Regions from separate parts of the Mesorhizobium sp. B2-1-3A genome, predicted to be linked through region 1. Evidence: predicted binding sites of a transcription regulator. Region 1 holds the regulator's gene; each other region holds the start of a gene.
What was found. Region 1 encodes LexA, which represses DNA repair genes until DNA is damaged. Its sites were predicted from a motif close to TGTTCNNNNTGTGTTCNG; they were not measured.

Region 1 (6,017 bases):
CGTTGAGCTGCGGATGCTCGCCGAAATTGGCGATGCCGATGCGAATCTGGTCGGCGGCGGCACTCCCCGCGCTGACCATCAACGCGCCTGCCAGGGCCAATCCCGACAGCCAAGCGGATTTCGACTTCAACATCATTTCCTCCCAGATTTGATCAGCGCCGCTTATCGGGACGGCAACTGTGGCGATCATGGTCAGTCCGTCGCCACCTGTCAAACATTATATATAATTCTTGCCATGGGCCGCCATCATATATAATTTTCGCATGCCGACGATGGACGGATCGCGATGCAGGATCAGAACAACTCCACGAAAACCGAGGCGGCCTATCAGCTGCTGCGGCGCGATATCCTGACCACACGCCTCATGCCGGGCGCACCGCTCAAACTGAGCGCGCTGCGCGGTCTATACGGCGTCGGCTGGACACCGCTGCGTGAAGCCTTGTCTCGACTTGAAGCCGAGCGCCTGGTTACCGCCATCAGCAATCGCGGCTTTGCCGTGGCTCCGGTGTCGCGGGCCGAGCTCGAGGACCTGGCTCGCGCAAGGATGGTTGTGGAGATGCCGCTGTTCCTGGAATCGATCGAGAAAGGCGGCAGGGAATGGGAGGACGCGGTTGTCACCGCCCACTACCGGCTCTCCCGCTGCAAGACCGCGGTCGACGACCCCTCGGATGCGGCCGTCGACCAATGGGACGAGAGCCACGAGGCCTTTCACGCGGCACTGCTGAGTGCTGCGACGTCCAACTGGCTGTTGCGCTTCCGTTCGACAATCGCCGATCAGTTGCGGCGGCATCATCGTTTTCTCGGCCTGGCGCCGACATTGCGGGCGGCCGCCGGCCTCAAGGATGGCTATGGCGAGGCAATGGACGCCCTGCGCGAGGCGATCGCGATCGAGCATCACACCGCGATCATGGAAGCGGCCCTCGATCGCGATGTCGAGCGGGCAAAGGCGCTGATGACGGCGCATATCGGCTACACGCTGCATGTCTACGTTCACAGCGAGGACGGCGGCGCGAACAACTACACCGCACGCGCCGGCAGCCTGAAGGCAATTTCGGGATGACTTCAGCGCTTCCGCGACGTCCGGCTCTCTATGAGATGGTCGCGGCCCGTGACAGGCTGGCCGCCTGGTTGCCGCGCACGCCGCTGCTGCGCCTCGATCTCGGTCGTGCCGATCAGCGGATATTCCTCAAGCTCGAGACATTGTCGCCCATTGGCGCCTTCAAGATCAGGCCGGCGCTCAATGCCTTGCTCTGCCGCGATGCCGATGAACTCAGGCATGGCGTTGCGACCATCAGTTCCGGCAACATGGCCTACGGAATGGCCTGGGCGGCACGGGCGCTTGGCGTTCCGATGGCCGCCTACATGTATGCCGATGCACCCCAGACCAAGATCGACGGGGTCCGCGGCCTTGGTGGCGACGTGCGCTTCGTCTCGCACGAGACATGGTGGCGCTACATCATCGGAACGGAGCGGCCGGAGGGCGCGGAATTCCTGGTGAACCCGGTCACCGACCAGGCGGTGCTTGCCGGCAACGCGACCATTGGCCTCGAGATCGCCGAAGATCTGCCCGAGGTCGATTGCGTCCTGACACCTTATGGCGGAGGGAGCATGACAACCGGTGTCGCCAGTGCGGTCAAGGCGATGCGGAGCCAGGCCAAGGTCTTCGCCGTCGAGGATGAGAATGCGGCTCCGGTCACGGCGGCGTTGGCGGCCGGACGCATTGTCGAGATCGAGACGCGCCCCTCCTTCATCAAGAGCATAGGCGGCCCATCGCTGGTGCCCGGCCTATGGCCATTGGCAAGCCAGTCTATCGACGGCGCCATTGCCGTCAGTCTCGACCAGGTCACGGAAGCGATGCGCCTGTTGTTCTCGAAGGCAAAGATCGTGGCCGAAGGCGCGGGTGCCGCCTCGCTCGCCGCCGCTCTCCGCAGCGAGCGGGCAACCGGCAACGTCGTCTGCGTTATCTCCGGCGGCAATATCGATGCCGGCGCCTATGCGCAGATTCTGGGCGGAGCGATGCCGGAAGCCTGAACGCGTTCTATCCCCGGATAGCCAGCGATTGTTGGCGTTTTGATTTCGTTTCGTTCCGGTCGAAATGGATCGATTGGCCCATGCAATCCGCCCTGTGAACGCGCTTCAAACGCTGATGCCAAGCGGGACAAGAGGGTGGACCACAGGCCATTAACCAAAATGATTTCAATGCTCGCCTTGGCGCGGAGGTGGTCGATTGCTGCCCACCGCCGGCAGCGGATAATTTCAGATGCCTTAACAAATTCACTAAACTTTAAACAGTTGCGGAACACAACTGGAACAGATAGTGTTTGTTCTGGGTTTGTTTTTCGATTCCGATTCACACCCTTCGTTCAATGCCTGGGGGGCGCCATGCTGACGCGCAAGCAACATGAACTTCTGATGTTCATCCATGAACGGCTAAAGGAAAGCGGTATCCCGCCCTCCTTTGACGAGATGAAGGAAGCGCTCGATCTCGCCTCCAAGTCAGGGATCCATCGCCTGATCACGGCACTGGAGGAACGCGGCTTTATCAGGCGGCTGCCCAACCGGGCGCGGGCATTGGAAGTGCTGCGGCTACCGGATTCGATCGCGCCCGGCCTCAACGCCGCAAAGAAATTCTCGCCGAGTGTCATTCAGGGCAGTCTCGGTCAGGGTGGCCTCGGCCGCCAGATCAAGCCGGCGCCGTCGCGCTTGCCCTCTGCCGGCAATGACGACGACGCGGTCTCCGCCGTGTCGATCCCGGTGATGGGCCGTATCGCCGCCGGTGTGCCGATCGATGCGATCCAGCATCAGACGCATTCGATCTCGGTGCCGCCGGACATGATCATGGGTGGCGAGCACTATGCGCTGGAGGTCAAGGGCGACTCGATGATCGAGGCCGGCATCTTCGATGGCGACACGGTCATTATCCGCAACGCCGATACGGCGAGCCCGGGCGAGATCGTCGTGGCGCTGGTCGACGAGGAGGAAGCGACCTTGAAACGGTTCCGCCGCAAGGGCGCCTCGATTGCCCTTGAAGCCGCCAACCCGGCCTACGAGACGCGCATTTTCGGGCCGGACAGGGTCAAGGTGCAAGGCAAGCTGGTCGGGCTGATCAGGCGCTACTGAGCAGGAGCAGCCGGCATTTCGGCTTTTTGATAGGGCGGCAGCCCCCTCGCCTCACGCGAAAACTTTCGTTGCTCGTGCCAGGGCCGATACGGCCCGTCCACGGCGAAGCTGACGGTTGGCGGACCGGTCGCCGATTGGCGGTCGAAGAAGACGGCGGCACTGCCCTTGCGTGCAAGTTGCCGCTTGGTGATGACGAGGACCAGCGGGTTGTGGCAGGCATCGTAGCCCGTCGCGTCATTGACAACGATCAGGTCGGCGAAGCCGCAGGCCTTCCAGGTAGCCTTGCGGTCTTCGACATGCGCGATGATCGCGCCAGACGGATGCCGGGCGAGACAGATGCCTTCCGTGCAGTAGAACGGCGCCCCTGGCGGCAGATTGACGGCATCGGCAATGTCGAATTGCCCGTCCGCCTTGTTGAACATCTCCGGTGTGACAATGGTTTCGGACACCAGCGCGCGTTTCCAATTGTCGACGGTGAATTCGTTCGGACGAGCTCGGCTGACCGCGAGTTCGCCACCGCCGATCGGCACCGCGACCAGCCGCGCATCTTCGGAGATCAGCACATCCGGCACGCGCGTATCAGACACAGTCAACAGGCCGGCGAGCGCGAATGGCACTGCCGCGAGCCGCAGCCATGTCGTCGCCATCGTCGCGATGACCAGGGCAATCGTCACCAGCAGCACGGAGTGTTGTGAAATCAGCCCGATCGCATCGACGGGGGAGCGTTCCGATATCCACGCCGATATGGCGATCATCACGGTCAGGCCCTTGCCCATCACGTAGAGAAAGGGACTATCGGCACCAAAGGGCATCGCAAGAGAACTGAGAACAGCGAAAGGCATGACAATCAGTGACACGATAGGCATGACGGCGAGATTGGCGAACAGGCTGAGCGGTGACACACGCTGGAAATGCCAGATGGCAAATAGCGCCGTGGCGCAGCCGGCAATGATGGAGGTCATCGCCAACCCGCCCGTCGCCAGCAGGAATCTTCGCGTCAGGAACCCCGGCAGGGACCGCTTTGGCGGTGGCGGTCTTGCCTTTCCCGCACGGTGATCCGCCCAGCCGGCATAGGCGCCGACCAGCGCGGCCGTTGCGGCGAACGACATCTGGAAACTCGGGCCGACCACCTCATGCGGCGACACCACGATGACGGCGATCGCCGAGATCGCCAGGTTGCGCATGGTCAGCGCCGCGCGATCGAACAATACGGCAATCAGCATCACCGCCAGCATGATGAAACTGCGCTCGGCTGCAACGACGACGCCTGAGATGATGAGGTAGGCGGCGATCGAGAACAGTGCCGCGGCGGCCGCATATTTCTTCACCGGCCGGCACGCGGAGAAATCCGGGAACAGCGCGAAGGCACCGCGCAGCAGACCCATGATGGTGCCGGCGACCAGCGCCATATGCAGTCCCGAAATGGAGATGATGTGATAGATGCCGGTGCGCCGCATCGCTTCGTTGATTTCATTGGGAATGCCGGCGCGCACGCCAACGATCAGCGCTGCCGCGATCTCACCTTCGGCACCGCCAACAACGCTCCTGATATGGTCGGCGATGGCTTCGCGAGCATTTTCTATCCCTGAAAACAGGCGGGCCGACAGCGGCATCTCATCGTCGTCGGCGGAGACGATTCTTGGATTGCCGAGAAAGAAGCCGCTGCCGCCGATGCCGGCAAAGTAGCTGTCGAAGGAAAAATCGTAGCTGTCCGGCCGCACCGGGCCGGTCGGCGGCAGCAGTTTGGCATAGCCCGATATCAGCGAGCCGGCGGTCATGTCGTCAGGTATCTTGCGCGCCGAGAGCCGGACCCTTTCCGGCGCGTAACGCAGTTTTGGCCGCGCCGTCGACGTCACGTCTATGGTCAATCGGATGCGACCGGTCTCCATGCGGTCGAGCGAGACGACGCGGCCGGTCACTTGCGTCGAGATTTCCGAACCCAGCATCCGGGTGTCCGCCCGCCAGGTCTCGACCTTGGCGGCAAGCAGGCCCAGCGCGCACAACAATGCCGCCATGAAAGCCAGATGGGTTTTCGGCCAGGAGCGCGAGACAAGCGCACAGATCGCCATCAGTGCGACGATCGCGACAGGCTTTGCAAAATCAGGCTCCGCCGCCAGCGAATAATAGCCGATCGCACCAGCGGCCAGGCAGACCGGCACCAGCAGGAAGGCGACGCCTCGGTCAAGTTCCAGTTCCGCTGCTGTCGTCACACTGTGGCGCAGGCGAGGCAAGGAAGCCTGGCCGATTTGCCGCCCGATACGCGCAATCCTGCCAGTGGCGGGCGGAATTGGTGCTGGGGCACCCGCTGGCAAAGGTCGGCTGCCGGAGCCAGGAACGAGAGGTGATGGCGGCAGCGAGGCCGGCGGCGGGATCGCAAACAGGGACCGCTCGCTGACGCCAACAACAGCGTCCTCGCCCTGATCCGAGCCCCGGCCACGTCCAGCCATCGGGTCTGCCCCTTGCACCCCTGACGCCCTATGCTACATGAACGCGCAACGCGCGAAAGTCCGCGCCGCCGCGCCCCGCTTCAGATGGTTTCCGAGAGTTTCATGTCCGACAAGGTCGTCACCCGTTTTGCCCCCTCGCCCACCGGTTACCTGCATATCGGAGGCGCGCGCACGGCGCTGTTCAACTGGCTCTATGCCAAACATACCGCCGGCACGATGCTGTTGCGCATCGAGGACACCGATCGCGAGCGTTCCACCGATGCGGCAACGGCCGCCATCCTGGACGGACTCACCTGGCTCGGTCTTGGCTGGGACGGCGATGCGGTTTCGCAATTCGATCGCGCCCCGCGCCACCGCGAAGTCGCGGAGGAGCTCGTGCGCCTGGGCAAGGCTTATTACAGCTACGAGACGCCTGCCGAACTGGAGGCAATGCGCGAAGCGGCTCGCGCC
Region 2 (6,017 bases), on a different contig from region 1:
ATCAGGCGACATCCTACCGAGGTCAACTCCGCCACCCAGGACGCGCCCGTCCGCCCAGCCATTGCCGCCGTGAAGTCGATAACTGCCAAGAACCCGCTCGATCCTCACGGTTCCCCCAATCATGTGGGCAGCACGAGCCATATAACCATCGGCACCTATCCTAATTTCGTCCGGATCAGATGGACGCATGATTTCAAGCGGAGCTCGACGAAACATCATCCCCGATGTGGTTGACCAAAACCAACCCACAGTACCTCGATCAATAAATAACAATGTTGGGTCAGCTTCCGTATCGACATGCAGGTAACGGCTCATTTTCGGCATCGATCGCGGGTCATTCAGGTGGAATACGGGATGACCGCCAGCAAGCAGCTTGCCGGCCGCATCTATCAACACTTCATCGGAGCTCGATATCGCCGCGATACGGGTGTGACTGAGATGGGCTGTCGCATGGCATTTTATGAAGTCAGGATGCCAGGCATCGTCACCGTCAAGAAAGGAGATCAGAGGTCCGGCTGTCGCGTCGAGCCCAGTCATTATTGTTGCCAACTGCCCGCCATTTTGCGGTCGGGGCAGAAAGCGGAAACGACTGTCGCCAAGCTGGGACAGACACTCTTCAATCCTTCGGCGGGAACCGTCGGTCGAAAAATCATCGACCACCACGCACTCGAACGCAGTGTACGTCTGCGCCGCTACGGATCGGATCGCAGTGTCGATGAATGCCTCTTGATTGAAACAGCCTACGCAAACGGATATGGTTGGTAGTGCGATGTGAGAACCAGCCCCGCTTGGGAGGATGCTTTCTTCCACGAGGCGCTCCTTCGCACACCAAATTTGATCGCTGAGATACTCAGTCGATCAGATGGCGATGCTTTCTTTGCGAAATTTCTCTCTGCCGTCTTCCGTACTCATGATCGCAATTGCCGCATGTTGACTCTAAAGCACGGGTATCGCCCTCCTACCAGATTCGAGATTGTCAGAGCTATGCTGCGTCATGGCCGCAACCTCAGAAAAGGGCACCCTTCTGCGAAATCGCAACCTGCTCTTCAGGCAAGTTTGCTGTCGGACGATCCGTTCATATCCTATTCGGGAATGTCCGGTACGCCCCTCGGATTAGCAAGTCATATGCCTCTTCTTCCACGCGGCCACCGTGCCTGGTTTCTCATCTCGCCAACCTGGTCCATCGAAAACAGTTCTAGCGTCAAAACCATCCGCACCTATGCCGTTCTGCATAGACTTAGGAACCCCCGTCACTCGCTAATCTTCCTGTCCAACACGCAAGCCGAGGCTGATCTGTTGAATCAGTCCGGCGAGGCCGCCGTCCTGCACAACAAGACTTCAACAACCTCCGAATACATATTCAGGCCTCTCGATGACGTCCCTGTAGAGTTTGATGCAATCTACAATGCGCAACTGGCTCCGTGGAAGCGCCATGACTTGTCTCTTGGCATACCGCGTTGCGCATTTGTGTTTTATCGAGATTCAAGCGAGTCCTCTACGAAGGAATCGGAGAGAGCACGAATAGATCGGCACAGGGAACTCGCGCCGCATCACGTCTTTATCAACGCGTTTGACGGCACCGGCAAGCCTGTCCGATTGACATCAGCTCACGTGAACACGCATCTAAATCGTGCAGCCGTGGGACTTTGTCTCTCTGAAGTGGAGGGACCAATGTTCGCCAGCACGGAATATCTTCTCGCGGGGCTTCCTGTGGTCACCACGCCGAACCTTGGCGGCCGAGACCTTTATCTGGATGACGAGTATTCGCTTACAGTTCCACCCGATCCTCGATCCATCGCGGAGGCTGTCTTGGCGCTGAAAGAGCGACGAATCCCCCGGGCTTATATTCGTTCGCAAACTTTGAAACGAGTTGAACGAGACCGCGAGCGGTTCATAGACCTTGTAAATGAGATTTTTCTGGAAAGCGGCTCCTTGCACCGGATCGCCATGCCTTGGCCTTTCCGATACCCTGTCATGGAGTGGCTTCCACCGCAGATCGCAATCGATCGATCCCTTTCCGGTGCGGTCGATGCCTTCGTCACCGCGTAGACGGCAACAGCCTCGGATTGCCTGAGGAACTGGTCGCCCTCTCAACGCGGTTGAGAGCAAGCGGAAGCAGCCCGTTTTCATTTCGTATTAACCATGTTCCGCTTTTGCAGCCGGATACAACCTGATTGCAACCAGTACGCTTCCGTGTTCCTGTAATGTTCTTGATTTGATCAAGGAAGTGTGGTTGTCTTCCCGAAGGGCCATTCTTGGCCAATCGGTTGGGTTGTGGCCGTATCTGGGGGCAGGGAAAATGGTGGCGCGGGTTCGCACGGTCGCTTTCCAGGGCATCGAGGCCGTGCCGGTCGACGTGCAGGTGATGATCGCGCCCGGCAAGGTCGGCATTCAGATCGTCGGCCTGCCCGACAAGGCGGTGGCCGAAAGCCGCGAGCGGGTGCAGGCGGCCCTGCACGCCTCCGGCCTGTCGATGCCGTCGAAGAAGGTGACGGTCAACCTGGCGCCGGCCGACCTGCCCAAGGAAGGCAGCCACTACGATTTGCCGATCGCGCTCGGCCTGATGGCAGCCCTTGGCGCCATTCCGGGCGACATGCTGGCCGGCTATGTCGTGCTCGGCGAACTCTCGCTCGACGGTACGATTGCCGCCGTCGCCGGTGCCTTGCCGGCGGCGATCGGCGCCAATGCCGAAGGCAAGGGCCTGATCTGCCCGTTCGCCTGCGGACCGGAAGCAGCCTGGGCCGGCGCCGATTTCGACATATTGGCGCCGCGCAGCCTGATCGCCATCGCCAATCATTTCCGCGGCACGCAGGTGCTGTCGCGGCCGGAGGCCGGCATCCACGCCTCGGCGCGCGACCTGCCCGACCTCGCCGACATCAAGGGCCAGGAGACGGCCAAGCGGGCGCTGGAAGTGGCGGCCGCCGGCGGCCACAATCTCTTGATGGTTGGCCCGCCTGGATCGGGCAAATCGATGCTGGCGCAGCGGCTGCCGTCGATCCTGCCACCGTTGGCGCCGAAGGAGTTGCTGGAAGTCTCGATGATCGCCTCGGTGGCGGGCGAGCTCGGCGAAGGCAAGCTGACCGACCGGCGGCCGTTCCGCGCGCCGCATCACTCGGCCTCGATGGCGGCGATGGTCGGCGGCGGGTTGCGCGCACGGCCGGGCGAAGTGTCGCTGGCGCATCACGGCGTGCTGTTCCTCGACGAATTCCCCGAATTCACGCCGCAGACCCTCGACGCGCTGCGCCAGCCGCTGGAGACCGGCGACTGCATGATCGCGCGCGCCAACCACCGCGTCACCTATCCGGCGCGCATCCAACTGGTGGCGGCGATGAACCCGTGCCGCTGCGGCATGGCCGGTGAGCCGGGCTATCGCTGCCTGCGCGGCGAGCGCTGCCGCACCGACTACCAGGCCCGCATTTCCGGCCCGCTGCTCGATCGTATCGATCTCAGGATCGAAGTTCCCGCGGTCTCAGCCAGCGACCTGATAAGGCCCGACCGGGCGGAGAAGAGCGCTTCCGTGGCGCTGCGCGTCGCCCGTGCGCGCAGCATCCAGCGCGAGCGTTTCGAGCGGCTCGGCGTGACCAGCGCCACCACCAACGCCCATTGCGCGCCGGCCGTCATCGAAGACATCGCCATGCCCGACGCCGCCGGCCTGTCGCTGCTCAGGGACGCCAGCGAGAAACTCGCCTTTTCGGCAAGGGCCTATCACCGGGTGCTGAAAGTGGCGCGCACGCTGGCCGATCTCGACGCCAGCGAGACCGTCGGCCGCATCCACCTGGCCGAGGCGATCTCCTATCGCATGAGCTCGGAGCGGGTGGCGCAGGCGGCGTAGTATCGTTCCTCTTGAAGCCGGTGACTACCAGCATGGTTGCCGGAATGCGACGCTTCCCCAAGCGAGAGCATCCCGTTCCCGCCAAGCGGCCAACGGCCGCCTGCGCCGGTCGAGAGCCTTGACGAGGTCGCACCCGTTCCGCCGGCCCGACCTCACGAAACAATCCGGAAACAAGATTCAATAGTGCAGAAAAACTAGCGAAAAGAATGGGTAGCATCGTTCGCCCATGGCGGTGAGGCCGCTGTGGATGCCTCGTCTGGGGCACCAAAGCCATGACGAAGACGGCCAGCCGGTGCTCGCCTCTTCGACAGTGGGCGCCGGGGGGAAGATGTGACGATCCATACCAATGCCAACACGCTGCTCTACATCAACGGTCGCTGGCGGTCAGGGCACTCGCCGAGCCTTCCTGTCGTAGATCCGGCCACCGAGGCTCGCATCGGCACCTTCGCCACGGCCGGCGTGGGAGACCTCGATGATGCTGTCGCCAGCGCGGAGCACGGGTTGTCCATATGGCAACGGACGAGCGCTCTCGAACGGTACCAGACGCTGACACGGACAGCCGAGCTGTTGCGCCGACGCATCGAGCCCATCGCACGGTCGATGACAATGGAGCAGGGAAAGCCGCTCGCCGAGGCACGCGCCGAAGCCGCCGCGGCCGCCGCCCTGATCGACTGGTTCGCAAATGAGACCCGCAACGGCGCGGCGGCGACGGCGACGCGCCCGAGAACGGAGACCTTCGCGCAGGCCGAACCGATCGGACCCTTGGCGGCGTTCGTGGCGTGGAGCTTTCCCCTCGGGCAGGCCGCGCGCAAGGTATCGGCCGCCCTAGCCTGCGGCCGCTCGGTGGTCCTGGCGGGGCCGGACGCGGCCCCGGCCAGTTGCGCCGCCTTGGTCACTGCTTTCGCGGACGCCGGTCTGCCTGCCGGCGTGCTGAATCTGGTTTACGGCCCGCAAGCGAAAGTCGCACCATACCTGGTCACACATCCCGCCATCGAGCGGGGCTCATTTAGCGGCCCTGCCTCGCTCGGTGCGCGATTGGCGGATTTGGCAGGCACCCACGGGAAGCGACTGGTATTGGAGCTCAGCGGACAGGCGCCAGCGATCGTCTTCGACGATGCCGATATCGGTCTCGCGGTGAATTTGCTTTGCAAGGCGAAGTTCCGGAATGCGGGGCAATCGCGTTTCGCCCCCACGCATATCCTGGTGCAGGACTCCGTCCACGGACGTTTCCTCGACGATTTCATCGAGGCTATGAAACGTATCCAGGTCGGAAACGGATTTCAGGACGGTATCGAGATGGGGCCCCTGACGGGCGAACATCGCATCAGGACCATGGAGGCCGCGATCTCCAATGCTCAGGCACGGTCGGCCGTCGTGGTGGCCGGAGGGCATCGGATGGGCAATTTCGGATATTTCTTCTGGCCTACCGCCTTGACGCAAGGAACACCGGAAGCGGGCTCGATGGATGTCGAGCCCTTCGGGCCGATCGTAGTGATAAGCCGTTTCGATCGATATGAGACCGCAATTGAAGGGGTGAGCCGTCTTCGCCCCATGGCACTGCATGCCCATACGACGTCGAAGACCACGACCGGCAACATCAGACGCGATGTCGCCAGCGACTTCCTGTTTTTCAATCAGCGTGACAATCGGGCCCTCTCGACGCCGCTCGGCGATATCATTGGCGGTGCCGGGCATGACGACACGTTGGAAGGCTACGCGCAGGCGAGGTTGATAAACCAGTCGGCCTGACCACGCCCCTGCGGGCGCAATCAAGATCCCTCCCATCCGTGCGCCGCGATCACGTCCACTTCTCGCTGATGTGATCGCACCTCCCTTGTGCCGCCGCGGCGGTCGAGAATAAAAGCTGACCGCTCTGCACAAGTTTTCGGTTCCTCCTGGAAAGCGTCAACTTCTGCGGATGCAGCCTCCCAAGGGCCTCCTCGTCGGCGTGGCTGGACAGACAATGCTGGTACCGTTCCTGATCATGTTCCGCGAGGGCGTCGAGGCCGCGCTCATCGTCGGCATCATCGCCAGCTATCTCAAGCGCACCGGCCGTGGCGCCTGGATGCCGGTGGTGTGGATCGGTATCTTCCTGGCGCTCGCCTTCTCGCTCGGGGTCGGCGCCATCCTGCAATTCGCCAGCGTCGAGTTTCCGCAGAAGGCGCAGGAACTGTTCGAGGCCGTC
Region 3 (6,017 bases), on a different contig from region 1:
GCGCGCCGGCATTGGCGGCCGCTTCGTCCACTACGTCGTCGCCAGCAACTGGGCCTCGGCCATCACTGCCTGGCTGATGCTGCCTTCGGCGCTGGTCAGGCTTTTCCTCTCCTCGGCGAGCCAGGTCTCGAGCCTTGTGTCGCTGTTGTTGTTTGCGCTGTCGATGGTGCTGACCTGGCGCATGACCACTGCGACGATCGGCAAGGGCGCGGCGGTTGGAACCGCCGTTTTCGTCGGCATGTTCATCGCTTCGCTGCTGGTGTTGTTCGGGCTCCAGATGCTGCTTGGCATCAGCGTTCCGGACGATGTCGGGCCTCAGAGCCTTTCCGGACTCTTTCCCGGGTAGAGCCTGCCGGGCTCTGAATAGGACCTGCCGGCTCTATTCCGAATAGAGCCACCGGACTCCATTCAGGGATAGAGCCTGCTGGCTCATCCGGGATAATCGACGCCAATGAGAAAAAGTCCGTCGGGCGGCGCCACCTGGCCACAGGCGGCGCGGTCGCGCGCTTCGAGCGCCGCCTTGAGGTCGGCCTCGGTCCAGCCGCCGTCGCCGACGCGTTTCAGCGAGCCGACCATCGAGCGCACCTGGTTGTGCAGGAAGGAACGCGCCGAGGCTCTTACCTCGATCATGTCGCCCGTCCGGCTGACATCGAGCCGCTCCAACGTCCGGACCGGGCTGTTGGCCTGGCACTGCGTCGAGCGGAAGGTTGTGAAGTCATGCCGGCCGAGCAGGACTTTCGCCGCCTCGTGCATGGCGACGGCGTCGAGCCGCTTCGGCACCCACCACACTTTGCCCTTGTCCAGCGCCGAGGGCGCACGGCGGTTGAGGATGCGGTAGAGATAGTGACGGCCGGTGGCCGAGAAGCGCGCGTCGAAATCGTCCGGGACGACCATCGCCTTCAGGATGGCGACATGCGCGCCGGCAGCCTGAAGATGGGCGTTGACGGCGTCGCGCACCTTGTCATCCGGCCATGCCTTGGCGAGATCGACATGCGCCACCTGGGCCGTCGCATGTACGCCGGCATCGGTGCGGCCGGCGGCACGCAGCCGCACCGCCTCGCCGCTGAATTTCTCGATCGCCTGCTCGATCGCCTGCTGCACCGAAGGCTGGTCGGCCTGGTGCTGCCAGCCGGCAAAAAGGCTGCCGTCATATTCGATGTCGAGGCGAAAACGCGGCATGCCGGGCGACTATACGCTCTTGCCTACGCGGCGAGAGCGGTGAAGGCGGAAGCGTAGACCAGCCTGCCAGCTTCCGGAGCGTCGCCCCAGGCCAGCGCCTGCAGCGCTTCGCTTTGGTATTCGCTCTCGAATCTTTCGGCACGCGCATGGCTATAGCCGAAACGGCCGTAATAGGCCGGATCGCCCAGCACCACGGCCAGTGTCTCGCCGGCATCCCTGAGACGGATATGCGCCTCGCGGATCAGCGCGCCGCCAATGCCGCTGCCATGGAACGAAGGCTCCACCGCCAGCGGCGCCAGCGCCACGGCCGCGAGACTCTTGCCGCCATTCTGGACGAACAGTCGTGAAAACAGGATATGGCCGACCACCTGGCCGTCTTCTTCCGCCACCAGTTCGACCACGGCGTCGCCGCCGGTCACCAGCGCGTCGACCAAGCCGGCCTCCGCCTGCTGGCCGAAAGCGTGTTCCTCGACGAGGCGGATGGCCTCGCGATCCCGCGGCGTCGCCGCGCGTATCGACATCATGCTCATGAGAACTTCATTCCTTTAACAATCTTGGCTCCGCGCAGGAATTCCGACGCGGCGGCGGGCTTTCCGCCCGCACGTTGAACTTCGACCAGTCTGATCGCGCCTGCGCCGCAGGCGACCGTCAGCCGGTCATCGAGAATTCCTCCCGACTCGCCCAGATCTTCCGAAAGCGACAGACCTTCGGATAGCGTCGAGCGAAGCAGTTTCAGCCGCTCCATGCGGCCGCCAATGTCAATTTCGGACCAGGCGCCGGGAAAGGGCGACAGGCCACGAAGGTGGTTATGGACCTCGACGGCAGGCCGTGTCCAATCCACACGCGTCTCGGATTTATCGATTTTTCTGGCGTAAGTCACCCCGTCTGCCGCCTGCGCGGTAAATGTCAGGGTGTTCTCTTCCAGCCGCGCCAGCGCTTCCACCATCAGGGCGGCACCGACACTCATCAACCGATCATGCAGATCGCCCGCCGTCATATCGGGTTCGATGGCGCATTTTTCAAGCAATCCCACCGGACCGGTGTCGAGCCCCTCTTCCATGCGCATCACCATCATGCCGCTTTCCAGGTCTCCCGCCATGATGGCGCGCTGGATGGGGGCGGCACCGCGCCAGCGGGGCAAGAGCGATGCGTGGCCGTTGATGCAGCCAAGCCGGGGGGCGTCGAGAACAGCCTTTGGCAGCAGCAATCCATAGGCGACGACCACGGCGATATCGGCCCGCAAGTCATGGAAAGCGGTCTGTTCGGCCTCGGTCTTGAGAGAGGCTGGCGTGCGTACCTCGATGCCAAGCCGCTCGGCCTCGCGCTGTACCGGCGAGGGTGTCAGCTCCAGCCCGCGCCGGCCGGCCGCGCGAGGCGGCTGCGTGTAGACGGCGGAAATCTCATGTCCGGCCTCGGCAATCGCGCGCAGCGTCGGCACCGAAAACTCCGGCGTGCCCATGAAGATGACGCGAAGGGGCATTCCCCTATCCCACCAGCTTGCCCGGCGCCTTGTCCTTGGCGAGCTTCTTGAATTTCTTCACCACCATGTCGCGCTTCAGCTTCGAGATGTGGTCGATGAACAGCACCCCGTTGAGATGGTCGATCTCGTGCTGCAGGCAGGTCGCCATCAGACCCTCGGCCTCCATCTCCTGCAGCTTGCCGTCGCGGTCGAGATATTTCACCCTCACGGAAGCCGGGCGTTCGACCTCGGCGTAATAGTCGGGGATGGACAGGCAGCCTTCCTCGTAGACGGAGCGCTGATCGGCGCTTTCGAGGATCTCCGGATTGATGAAGACATGCGGCGCCGGCGTTTCGTCTTCCTTGGCGAGGTCGATCACAAGCATGCGCAACGGCTCGCCGATCTGGATTGCCGCCAGCCCGATGCCAGGCGCGTCATACATGGTCGCCAGCATGTCGTCGGCCAGTTTGCGCAAGGGCGCGTCGACGCGCTCCACGGGCTTCGAAACCTGGCGCAGGATGGGATCGGGTAGGATGATGAGCGGCTTGATCGGCATGGCGTCCCACGTAAGACGTCCAGTGAAAAGCGTCAACCGGTGGACCTGAGTCTCGTTCACGTTTTGATCTGTGCCAGCCCCACGAATCGGCTATGCTGTCCACATGAATGATCTGAGCACCATCCTTTCCGAGCCCGTCGCCCGGCTTGGCGCCTCGACAATCACGCTCGGCCACGCTCTGGGCTTCGGCGCCTTGTTGTTTCTCGGCCTGTTCGTGGCGCTGGTCGTCGCGCTGTGGCGGTCGGCCAAGGCGCGCACTGTCGCTGCCGCGGAAGCCGCCGACCATGCCCGCGACGCCGAGGCGCGGATGGCCGGCATACTGCAAAGCCAGGCCGAGATGCAGGGCCGCATGGGCGCCATCGCCGAAGTGTTCGGCGCGCGCCAGGCGGAGTTGACGCAGTCGATCGGCCAGCGCCTCGACGCCATGACGGGCCGCATCGGCCAGACCATGACCGAGCAGACCAAATCCACGCATGAGAGCCTGGCCAAACTGCAGGAGCGGCTGGCGGTCATCGATACCGCGCAAGGCAACATCCAGTCGCTTGCCGGCCAGGTCGTGCAGCTCCAGGCCATCCTCTCCAACAAGCAGACGCGCGGCGCCTTCGGCCAGTCGCGCATGGAGGCGATCGTTGCCGACGGCCTGCCGCATGGCGCCTACGAATTCCAGGCGACGCTGTCGAACGGCAGCCGGCCCGATTGCCTGGTCAAGATGCCGAACGGCGCGCCCTCGCTGGCCATCGATGCCAAGTTTCCCCTGGAAGCCTGGAACGCCATCCGCGCCGCCGATGGCGCAGACCTGCAGAAGGTCGCGTCCCAGGCCTTCCGCCGCGACATCGAGATCCATGTCCGCGACATCTCCGAAAAGTATCTGATCCAGGGCGAGACCCAGGACACCGCCTTCATGTTCGTGCCGTCGGAATCGGTGTTCGCCGAGATCCACGAGAATTTCGAGGCGATCGTCCACAAGGCGCACCGCGCCCGCGTCGTCATCGTCTCGCCGTCGCTGCTGATGCTGTCGATCCAGGTCATCCAGGCGATCCTCAAGGACGCCCGCATGCGCGAACAGGCGCATCTGATCCAGGGCGAGGTGATCCGGCTGATGGAAGATGTCGCGCGCGTCGACGAGCGCGTGCGCAAGCTGCAAGGCCATTTCGGCCAGTCGGCCAAGGATATCGAGGACATACTGGTCTCGACATCGAAAGTGACCAAGCGCGGCCAGAAGATCGAGGCGCTGGAGTTCGGCGCGCAGGCCGAAGGCGATGCAGGCCCGGAGACGCCGTCCCGGGCACCGGCCGCGAAACTCGACCCCGGCCCGCGCGTTGCCGATTCAAAGACCGGGCAGCTCAGGCTGCGGGTCGTCGAAGGCGACGACTGAGCAAATAACTGCCTAGAGCAATTCCAGGAAAAGTGTGTAACGGTTTTCCGTCCGGAATTGCGTAAAAACAAATAGTTAGAGCGGTTCTGCGATTCCGTCAAACGCTGAACCGCTCTAGGCCACGGCGACGATGACGTGGGCCTGAATCTTGGCGGCAACCGCACCGCTGCCATGCCTGGCCGCAATCGCGGATGCGGCATAGTCCGTTGCGGCGTCGAGTTTTCCCGGGTCCCTGGCCTCGATTTCGGTGCGAAGCACCGTTCCCTGGCAATAGGCAACGGCCGGAATGCGCGGCGAGGGTGCACGGCTTTGTTCGGCCCTCGTCTCGATCGCCACAGCGGAGAAGCCCGCCTCCTCAAGGTCTCCGCGGATCAATGCCGTATCGTGGTAGCCGTGCGGCGTGCGGGCCAGAAAGCGCGGTGGATCGTTCGGAAAAATCCTGGCCAGTGCATTCGTCACATCATCGGCAAACACGTTCTCTTCGATGCGATCCCATACGTTGAACAGAAAATGTCCGCCGGGCTTCAGCACCCGCCTTGCTTCGCGGTAGGCGGAGGGGCGGCTGGGAAAGAACATCGCGCCGAACTGGCAGCAAACGAGATCGAAGGTCGCATCTTCAAACGGCAGCGCCATGGCGTCGGCCTGGCGCCATTGGATGCGGCTGTCGGGAGCCTGTCGCGAAGCGGCATAGTCGAGCATCGGCTGGTTGAGGTCGGTCACGACATAGCTTGCGCCAGGAGACAGTCTTGGCGCCAATGCGCGGGTGACAACCCCGGTGCCCGCGGCGACTTCCAACACGGCGCTGGGCGAAAAGGATGCTGCTCGTTGCGCAAGATCCGCGGCGAACGGCTCGAAAATCAACGGCACCATATAGCGGTCGTAGTTTTCCGGGATCGAGCCGGCAAACAACTTGTCCGTTTCCAACATGGCTATCACCCGCCCGTTTGATGGCGAGCCAGGCTAGCACATAATTGCTGCCTTGGGCGGCTTTCGGCGCAGGGGCTACTGCTCCTCCACGATGCTTATGCCCTCGAATTCCGGAAGCCAGTGCAGAGCCGATCGATGCCACTTCTGTTGTGTCGGGACCAGATCCTCGCGTTGCCGCGCGGTCCCCGCCCGGATCCCATAGACCTTCGGGCCGTCGCCGACAGACGTCGCATAAAGATGCGAACCGCAGTCGCCGCAAAATGCCTGGGCGCGCTTGGCGCCGCTCGATCCGGTCTTGATATAGATTTTTGGCGTGCCCCTGGTGATCCGGTAATGGTCCTCGGGCGCGGGAACTGTGACGCGAAAGGCCGTACCGGTCAGTTGCTGGCAGTCCGTGCAGTGACAGATGGAGGTCTTTCCCGCGTCGACCTCCGCTTCATAGGTGATGGCGCCGCAATGGCACCCGCCGTCGATCTTCATGGTTGCTCCTCCGAAATCCTTCGACTGATCTTAGCGGGGCC
Region 4 (6,017 bases), on a different contig from region 1:
CACCAGTTCGCCGTCGATGGTGCGGCCCTTGACCGAGGTGCGGCCCGCGCCGTAGCCGCTGTCGGTCTCGCCATAGCCGATGCGCTCGACCTGGTGGCCGGAGCGCGAGCCCCAGTTGCGGTCGGTCGCTTCGGTGCGGTTGGCCTGCGCGCGCTGCCAGCCGGGCGTCGAATAGGTGTTGGAGAAGGCGCCGGATTTCTCCGCGCCGCCATTGCTGGCGCCAACATTGTCGAAGCGCGACGCGCCATAGGGGTTCTGGCGGCCGCCACGACCGGAGGCGAATGAGCCGCCGCCGTAGGAATTGCCATAGCCGCCATAGCTGTTGCCGCTTTCCGCGACCTCGACATGGGCCTCCGGCAACTCCTCGAGGAAGCGCGACGGGATGGTCGATTGCCAGAGCCCGTGGATGAGGCGGTTGGAGACGAACCAGATATGCAGGTTCTTCTTGGCGCGCGTCAGGCCGACATAGGCCAGCCGGCGCTCTTCCTCCAGCCCGGAGCGGCCGCCTTCATCGAGCGCGCGCTGGTGGGGGAAGAGGCCTTCCTCCCAGCCGGGGAGAAAAACCGTCTCGAATTCGAGGCCCTTGGCCGAATGCAGCGTCATGATGGAGACGGCGTCCTGCCCGGCATTCTGCTCGGCATCCATGACCAGCGCCACATGTTCGAGGAACGAGCGGAGCGACTCGTATTCCTCCATGGACCGGATCAGTTCCTTCAGGTTCTCCAGCCGACCCGGCGCCTCGGCCGAGCGGTCGTTCTTCCACATGTCGGTATAGCCGCTCTCCTCGAGAATGGTCTCGGCGAGCTCGGTGTGCGGCTTGGTTTCCAGTGCCTTCTGCCAGCGCTCGAAATTGGCCGCGACCTCGCGCAGCGCCGCGCGCGGCTTCGGCTTCAGCTCGTCGCTTTCAGCAAGATTGCCGGCAGCCTCCAGCATCGGGATGCGCAGGGCGCGGGCAGTGTCGTGGATCTGGCGGATGGTGGCTTCGCCCAGCCCGCGCTTCGGCACATTGACGATGCGCTCGAAGGCGAGGTCGTCGCCGCTGTTGGCAACGACTCGGAAGAAGGCCAGCGCGTCGCGAATTTCCATGCGCTCGTAGAAGCGTGGGCCGCCGATGACGCGGTAGTTCAGGCCGAGCGTGATGAAGCGGTCCTCGAAGGCGCGCATCTGGAAGGACGCGCGCACCAGGATCGCCATGTCGTTCAGATTATGCTTCTGGCGCTGATACGCCTCGATGGTCTCGCCGATGGCGCGGGCTTCCTCCTCGGAATCCCAGGCGGCGTGGACATTGACCTTGCCATCTTCGGGGTCGTTGCGGTCAGTGAACAGCGTCTTGCCGAAACGGCCCTCATTGTGGGCGATGAGGTGGGAGGCAGCACCCAGGATGTGCGCGGTCGAGCGGTAGTTGCGCTCCAGCCTTATGATGGTGGCGCCCGGGAAATCCTTATCGAAGCGCAGGATGTTGTCGACCTCGGCGCCGCGCCAGCCATAGATCGACTGGTCGTCGTCGCCGACGCAGCAGATGTTGACTTTGTTGTCGCTCACGGCCGCACGCGAGCTTCGCTCGCTGGCCTCCGCGGGGGCGGCCTGGCCGGCCGACGCCCGGTCGGGCTTGCGGCCTTCGGCCGATCGCATATCCGTCGACGTTGACGCACGCCCGGCTTCCGGCCGCTGCGCCAAAAGCCGCAGCCACATGTACTGGGCTGTGTTGGTGTCCTGGTATTCGTCGACGAGGATGTATTTGAAGCGCCGGTGATAGTCTTTCAGCACGTCGGGATTGGCGCGGAAGATGCGGATCGGGTGGCAGAGCAGGTCACCGAAGTCGCAGGCGTTCAGCGTCTGCAGGCGCTCCTGATAGGCCTTGTAGAGCTCGCGGCCCTTGCCGTTGGCGAAGCTGCGCGCATCGCCCTCGGCGATATCGGCCGGGCCTTGCCCCTTGTTCTTCCAACCATCGATCATCTGCGCGAACTGCTTGGCCGGCCAGCGCTTGTCGTCGAGGCCCTCGGCCTGGATCAACTGCTTGATCAGCCTGACGACATCGTCGGTGTCGAGAATGGTGAAATCGGAGCGCAGCCCGGCAAGCTCGGCATGACGGCGCAACAGCTTGACGCCGATCGAGTGGAAGGTGCCGAGCCACGGCATGCCTTCGACATTGCTTTCGCCGATCAGGATGCCGATGCGCTGCTTCATCTCGCGCGCGGCCTTGTTGGTGAAGGTCACGGCGAGGATCTGGGAGGGGAAAGCCCTGCCGGTGGCGAGGATGTGGGCGATGCGGGTGGTCAGCACCCGCGTCTTGCCGGTGCCGGCGCCGGCCAGCACCAGAACAGGACCCTCGGTGGTCTCCACCGCCAGCCTTTGTTCCGGATTCAGCCCCCGGAGATAGTCCGGCGCATTGTTGTGGCCGCCGCGGGCAGCCATGGCGCGCGCGGCAATGCCCGACGGGGCCGTGGGCCGCGCATTGGGTTCGTCGAAAAAGGGCATGTCTTCGGAAAAGCCGGACATCTTCCCCCGAATGTAGTGATTCGGGAGGGAAAGACCAGAACTGTCTACGTTTTGTTCCCGGTAAAGTGGCCTATCCGGCCACCTTGGCTCGCATGACGCTCAGCCCGCCGCGCATTTGCAGCCGGACCGAGAGCTGCCCGTCGGCTCGTGGCCCAAGCTTGACAGGCGAGGCGGGCGGGAGAAAGTTGTGTACCGGGCAGGAACGCAATGCCGGGTTGCCCATGGCCGCGCGAGGCGCGCAACAGTCGAAGGAGTATCATCTTGGCTGTCACCATCACCTCCCTCGTTCTCTTCCTCCTCGGTCTGGCGCTTGGCGCTGGCGGCATCTGGTTGGCCTCGCTGGGCGGCAGCTGGTACTACATCATCGTTGGCTTGGCCTTCCTGGTCGCGGCCTGGCTGCTCTACCGGCGCCGTTCCACGGCGCTGTGGCTCTACGCGGCGATCGTGCTCGGCACGCTGGCATGGGCGGTCTGGGAAACCGGCTTCGACTGGTGGGAACTCGGCCCGCGCGGCGGCATCATCGTGCTGGTGGCGCTATGGCTGCTGACGCCGTGGGCGCGGCGAGGCCTTGTCGGTCCTGACGGGCGCGCGCCGCTGATCCTGGCGGTGCTGGCCTCGCTGGCAGTGGCCGGCTATTCGATGACCACGGACCCGAAGGACATCGCCGGCGCGCTCGACACCGACAAGGTGACCCCCAACGCCAATCTGGGCAATGACGTGCCGGCCGGCGAATGGCACTTCTATGGCCGCACGCAATTCGGCCAGCGCTATTCGCCGCTCGACCAGATCACACCGGATAATGTCGCCAATCTGCAGCCGGCCTGGACCTATCGCACCGGCGACGTGAAGGGGCCGGACGATATCGGCGAGACCACCTACCAGGTGACGCCGCTCAAGATCGGCGACACGCTCTACATCTGCACGCCGCACAATTTCGCCATCGCGGTCGACGCCGCGACCGGCAAGGAAAAATGGCGCTACGATCCCAAGATCAAGCTCGACAAGGACCGCCAGCACCAGACCTGCCGCGGCGTATCCTATTATGCCGATGCCGGCGGCGCGGCCGGCCAGCCCTGCGCGACCCGCGTTTACCTGCCGACCTCGGATGCCCGGCTGATCGCGCTCGACGCCGCCAACGGGCAGGTCTGTCCCGCCTTCGCCGAGGCCGGCACGCTCAACCTCCTGACCAACATGCCGTACCCGAAATCGGGCTATTACTATTCGACCTCGGCGCCGCTGATTGCCGGCGGCAAGATCATCGTCGGCGGCGCGGTCAACGACAATTATTCGACGCAGGAGCCGTCGGGCGTTATCCGCGCCTATGATGCGAGCACCGGCAAGCTGATTTGGAACTGGGATTCCGGCAATCCGGACCAGACGACGCCGCTGCCGGCCGGCCAGACTTACACCGCCAACTCGCCCAACATGTGGTCGACGCCCAGCGCCGACGAGAAACTTGGCCTGCTTTACGTGCCGCTCGGCAACCAGACGCCGGACCAGCTCGGCGCCGGACGCAGCGCCAATGTCGAGAAGTTCTCCTCCTCGATTACCGCGCTCGATCTCAATACCGGGCAATTGAAATGGGTGCGGCAGACCGTGCACCACGATTTGTGGGACATGGACGTGCCGGCGCAGCCGAGCCTGATCGATATCACCAAGGCCGACGGCACGATCGTGCCCGCATTGGTCGGGCCGACCAAGCAAGGCGACCTCTATGTGCTCGACCGGCGCACCGGCGAGCCGGTGATCGCGGTCAAGGAAGTACCGGCGCCCGGCGGCGCCATCGAGGGCGACCATGCGTCGCCGACGCAGCCTTCGTCCGATCTCTCCTTCAACCCGAAGCCGCTGACCGAAGCCGACATGTGGGGCATCAGCATGTTCGACCAGCTGGCTTGCCGCATCGCCTTCCACAAACTGCGCTATGAAGGCCGCTACACGCCGCCCTCGCTGCAGGGATCGCTGATCTATCCCGGCAATTTCGGCACCTTCAACTGGGGTGGCGTGGCGGTCGATCCGGTGCGGCAGGTGATGTTCGGCATGCCGACCTATCTCGCCTTCACATCCAGGCTTGTTCCGCGCGCCGACGTGCCGGCGCCGGGCGTCGACACCAAGGGCAGCGAGCAGGGGCTCAACCGCAATGAAGGCGCGCCCTATGCGGTGGTGATGGGGCCGTTCCTGTCACCGCTCGGCGTTCCCTGCCAGGCGCCACCGTGGGGGTATGTCGCCGGGGTCGATCTCAGGACCGGCACGATCAACTACAAGCACCGCAACGGCACGGTCTACGACATGACGCCACTGCCGCTGCCGCTGAAGGTCGGTGTGCCCGGCATTGGCGGGCCGATGATCACCGCCGGTGGCGTCGCCTTCCTGGGTGCCGCGGTCGACGATTATCTGCGCGCCTACGACCTGACGTCGGGCAAGCAGCTCTGGCGGGCGCGGCTGCCAGCCGGCGGTCAGTCGACGCCGATGACCTATACGGTCGCCGACGGACGCCAGTTCGTGGTCATCGTCGCCGGTGGCCACGGCTCGGTCGGCACCAAGCCGGGGGATTATGTGATGGCTTACGCGCTGCCCAAGTAGACGGGTTGCCTGGAGGCAAGCTCGGCGAATTGACGATCAGCCGAGCCCGAGATGGCTCTTCAGGCTGGGCACCGAGCCCAGCACCTGGTTGGTCAGATCGGGGCCGGCCGCGGCTTCGGCCTGCTGGACCAGTGTGGCGCCAGCCTTCTGGATCTGCGCCAGATCGAGGCCGGATGCCTTGAGGGCGGCGAGGCCGTTGACCAGCGCGCCCGCCTTCTCGCCGAGAACGCCGCCAAGCGCGCCTTGCAGCGACGACAGGAAGCCGCCACCGCCGCCGGCAGGGGCGGCGGCCACGACGTCATATTTCTGCGCCAGTGCATCGGCGCCCGGGATCTTGGCGAAGAAGGCTGAGGCGATGGTGCCTTCCGCCTCATGCTCGAGCACCGAGAAGATAGTGCCGACGACCTTTTCCGTCGTTGCCTGGTCAAGGCCGGCCTTCTGCGAAACGGTGTTCACGATATCCTGTACGTCCATGACTTCACCTCAACCTTGGGTTTTCGTGTTTGCCGGATGGCGCTGGCGGCCGCGGATCTTGACCATGGACTTCCGGCTCGCCGCTACAACGGCCGCGCGCATCGCCAGGATGGTGGCTGCGGCAACGATAAAGGCGGTTGCCAGGATCGGCGAGGGCATGGTCATCGGCGGCGTCCTTTCAGATCGGTCCATTCGGGACCGTGGCCGCGCCATGGGGCGGCCGTATGATCAGTTTCCCCTACTATTGTGGCAGCGCCATCAAGATTTGCCGTCGATGACCAAATTGTGATGAAGCCAAATCGGGATGATGGCGCCGCTGCTCGCCGGGAGAGACGGGATGTCACCGGCGCCGTGACTGGACGATGCAAGGCCCACCCCTATCTTGCGGACGGCAGGACATCGCATCGAGACAGCGAGATCGAGGAGTGCGCCGATGACCAAATCCACCGCCACCGACAAACCCG

Region 2: FJ977_RS10150 (YifB family Mg chelatase-like AAA ATPase) is a predicted target of LexA. The motif match lies at 2,195-2,212, and genes of this name have one in related genera.
Region 3: FJ977_RS09445 (DNA recombination protein RmuC) is a predicted target of LexA. The motif match lies at 3,248-3,265, and genes of this name have one in related genera.
Region 4: FJ977_RS36170 (UvrD-helicase domain-containing protein) is a predicted target of LexA. The motif match lies at 2,541-2,558, and genes of this name have one in related genera.

Annotation. Positions count from the first base shown of each region.
Region 1 is NZ_VFWK01000004.1:517,003-523,019, reverse strand. Features, by position in the region: gene FJ977_RS18230 (ABC transporter substrate-binding protein) at 1-133, opposite strand, end outside; gene FJ977_RS18225 (GntR family transcriptional regulator) at 287-1,060, shown strand; gene FJ977_RS18220 (pyridoxal-phosphate dependent enzyme) at 1,057-2,031, shown strand; gene lexA (transcriptional repressor LexA) at 2,383-3,120, shown strand; gene FJ977_RS18210 (ComEC/Rec2 family competence protein) at 3,114-5,567, opposite strand; gene gltX (glutamate--tRNA ligase) at 5,670-6,017, shown strand, end outside.
Region 2 is NZ_VFWK01000002.1:746,627-752,643, forward strand. Features, by position in the region: gene FJ977_RS10140 (glycosyltransferase) at 1-810, opposite strand, end outside; gene FJ977_RS10145 (glycosyltransferase) at 985-2,049, shown strand; gene FJ977_RS10150 (YifB family Mg chelatase-like AAA ATPase) at 2,300-3,832, shown strand; gene FJ977_RS10155 (aldehyde dehydrogenase family protein) at 4,163-5,581, shown strand; gene efeU (iron uptake transporter permease EfeU) at 5,796-6,017, shown strand, end outside.
Region 3 is NZ_VFWK01000002.1:594,544-600,560, reverse strand. Features, by position in the region: gene FJ977_RS09470 (transporter) at 1-346, shown strand, start outside; gene truA (tRNA pseudouridine(38-40) synthase TruA) at 430-1,179, opposite strand; gene FJ977_RS09460 (N-acetyltransferase) at 1,203-1,709, opposite strand; gene fmt (methionyl-tRNA formyltransferase) at 1,706-2,659, opposite strand; gene def (peptide deformylase) at 2,664-3,194, opposite strand; gene FJ977_RS09445 (DNA recombination protein RmuC) at 3,298-4,569, shown strand; gene FJ977_RS09440 (class I SAM-dependent methyltransferase) at 4,684-5,496, opposite strand; gene FJ977_RS09435 (GFA family protein) at 5,572-5,976, opposite strand.
Region 4 is NZ_VFWK01000008.1:232,932-238,948, forward strand. Features, by position in the region: gene FJ977_RS36170 (UvrD-helicase domain-containing protein) at 1-2,499, opposite strand, end outside; gene FJ977_RS30100 (glucose/quinate/shikimate family membrane-bound PQQ-dependent dehydrogenase) at 2,761-5,079, shown strand; gene FJ977_RS30105 (hypothetical protein) at 5,116-5,553, opposite strand; gene FJ977_RS36000 (hypothetical protein) at 5,563-5,718, opposite strand; gene FJ977_RS30110 (dienelactone hydrolase family protein) at 5,987-6,017, shown strand, end outside.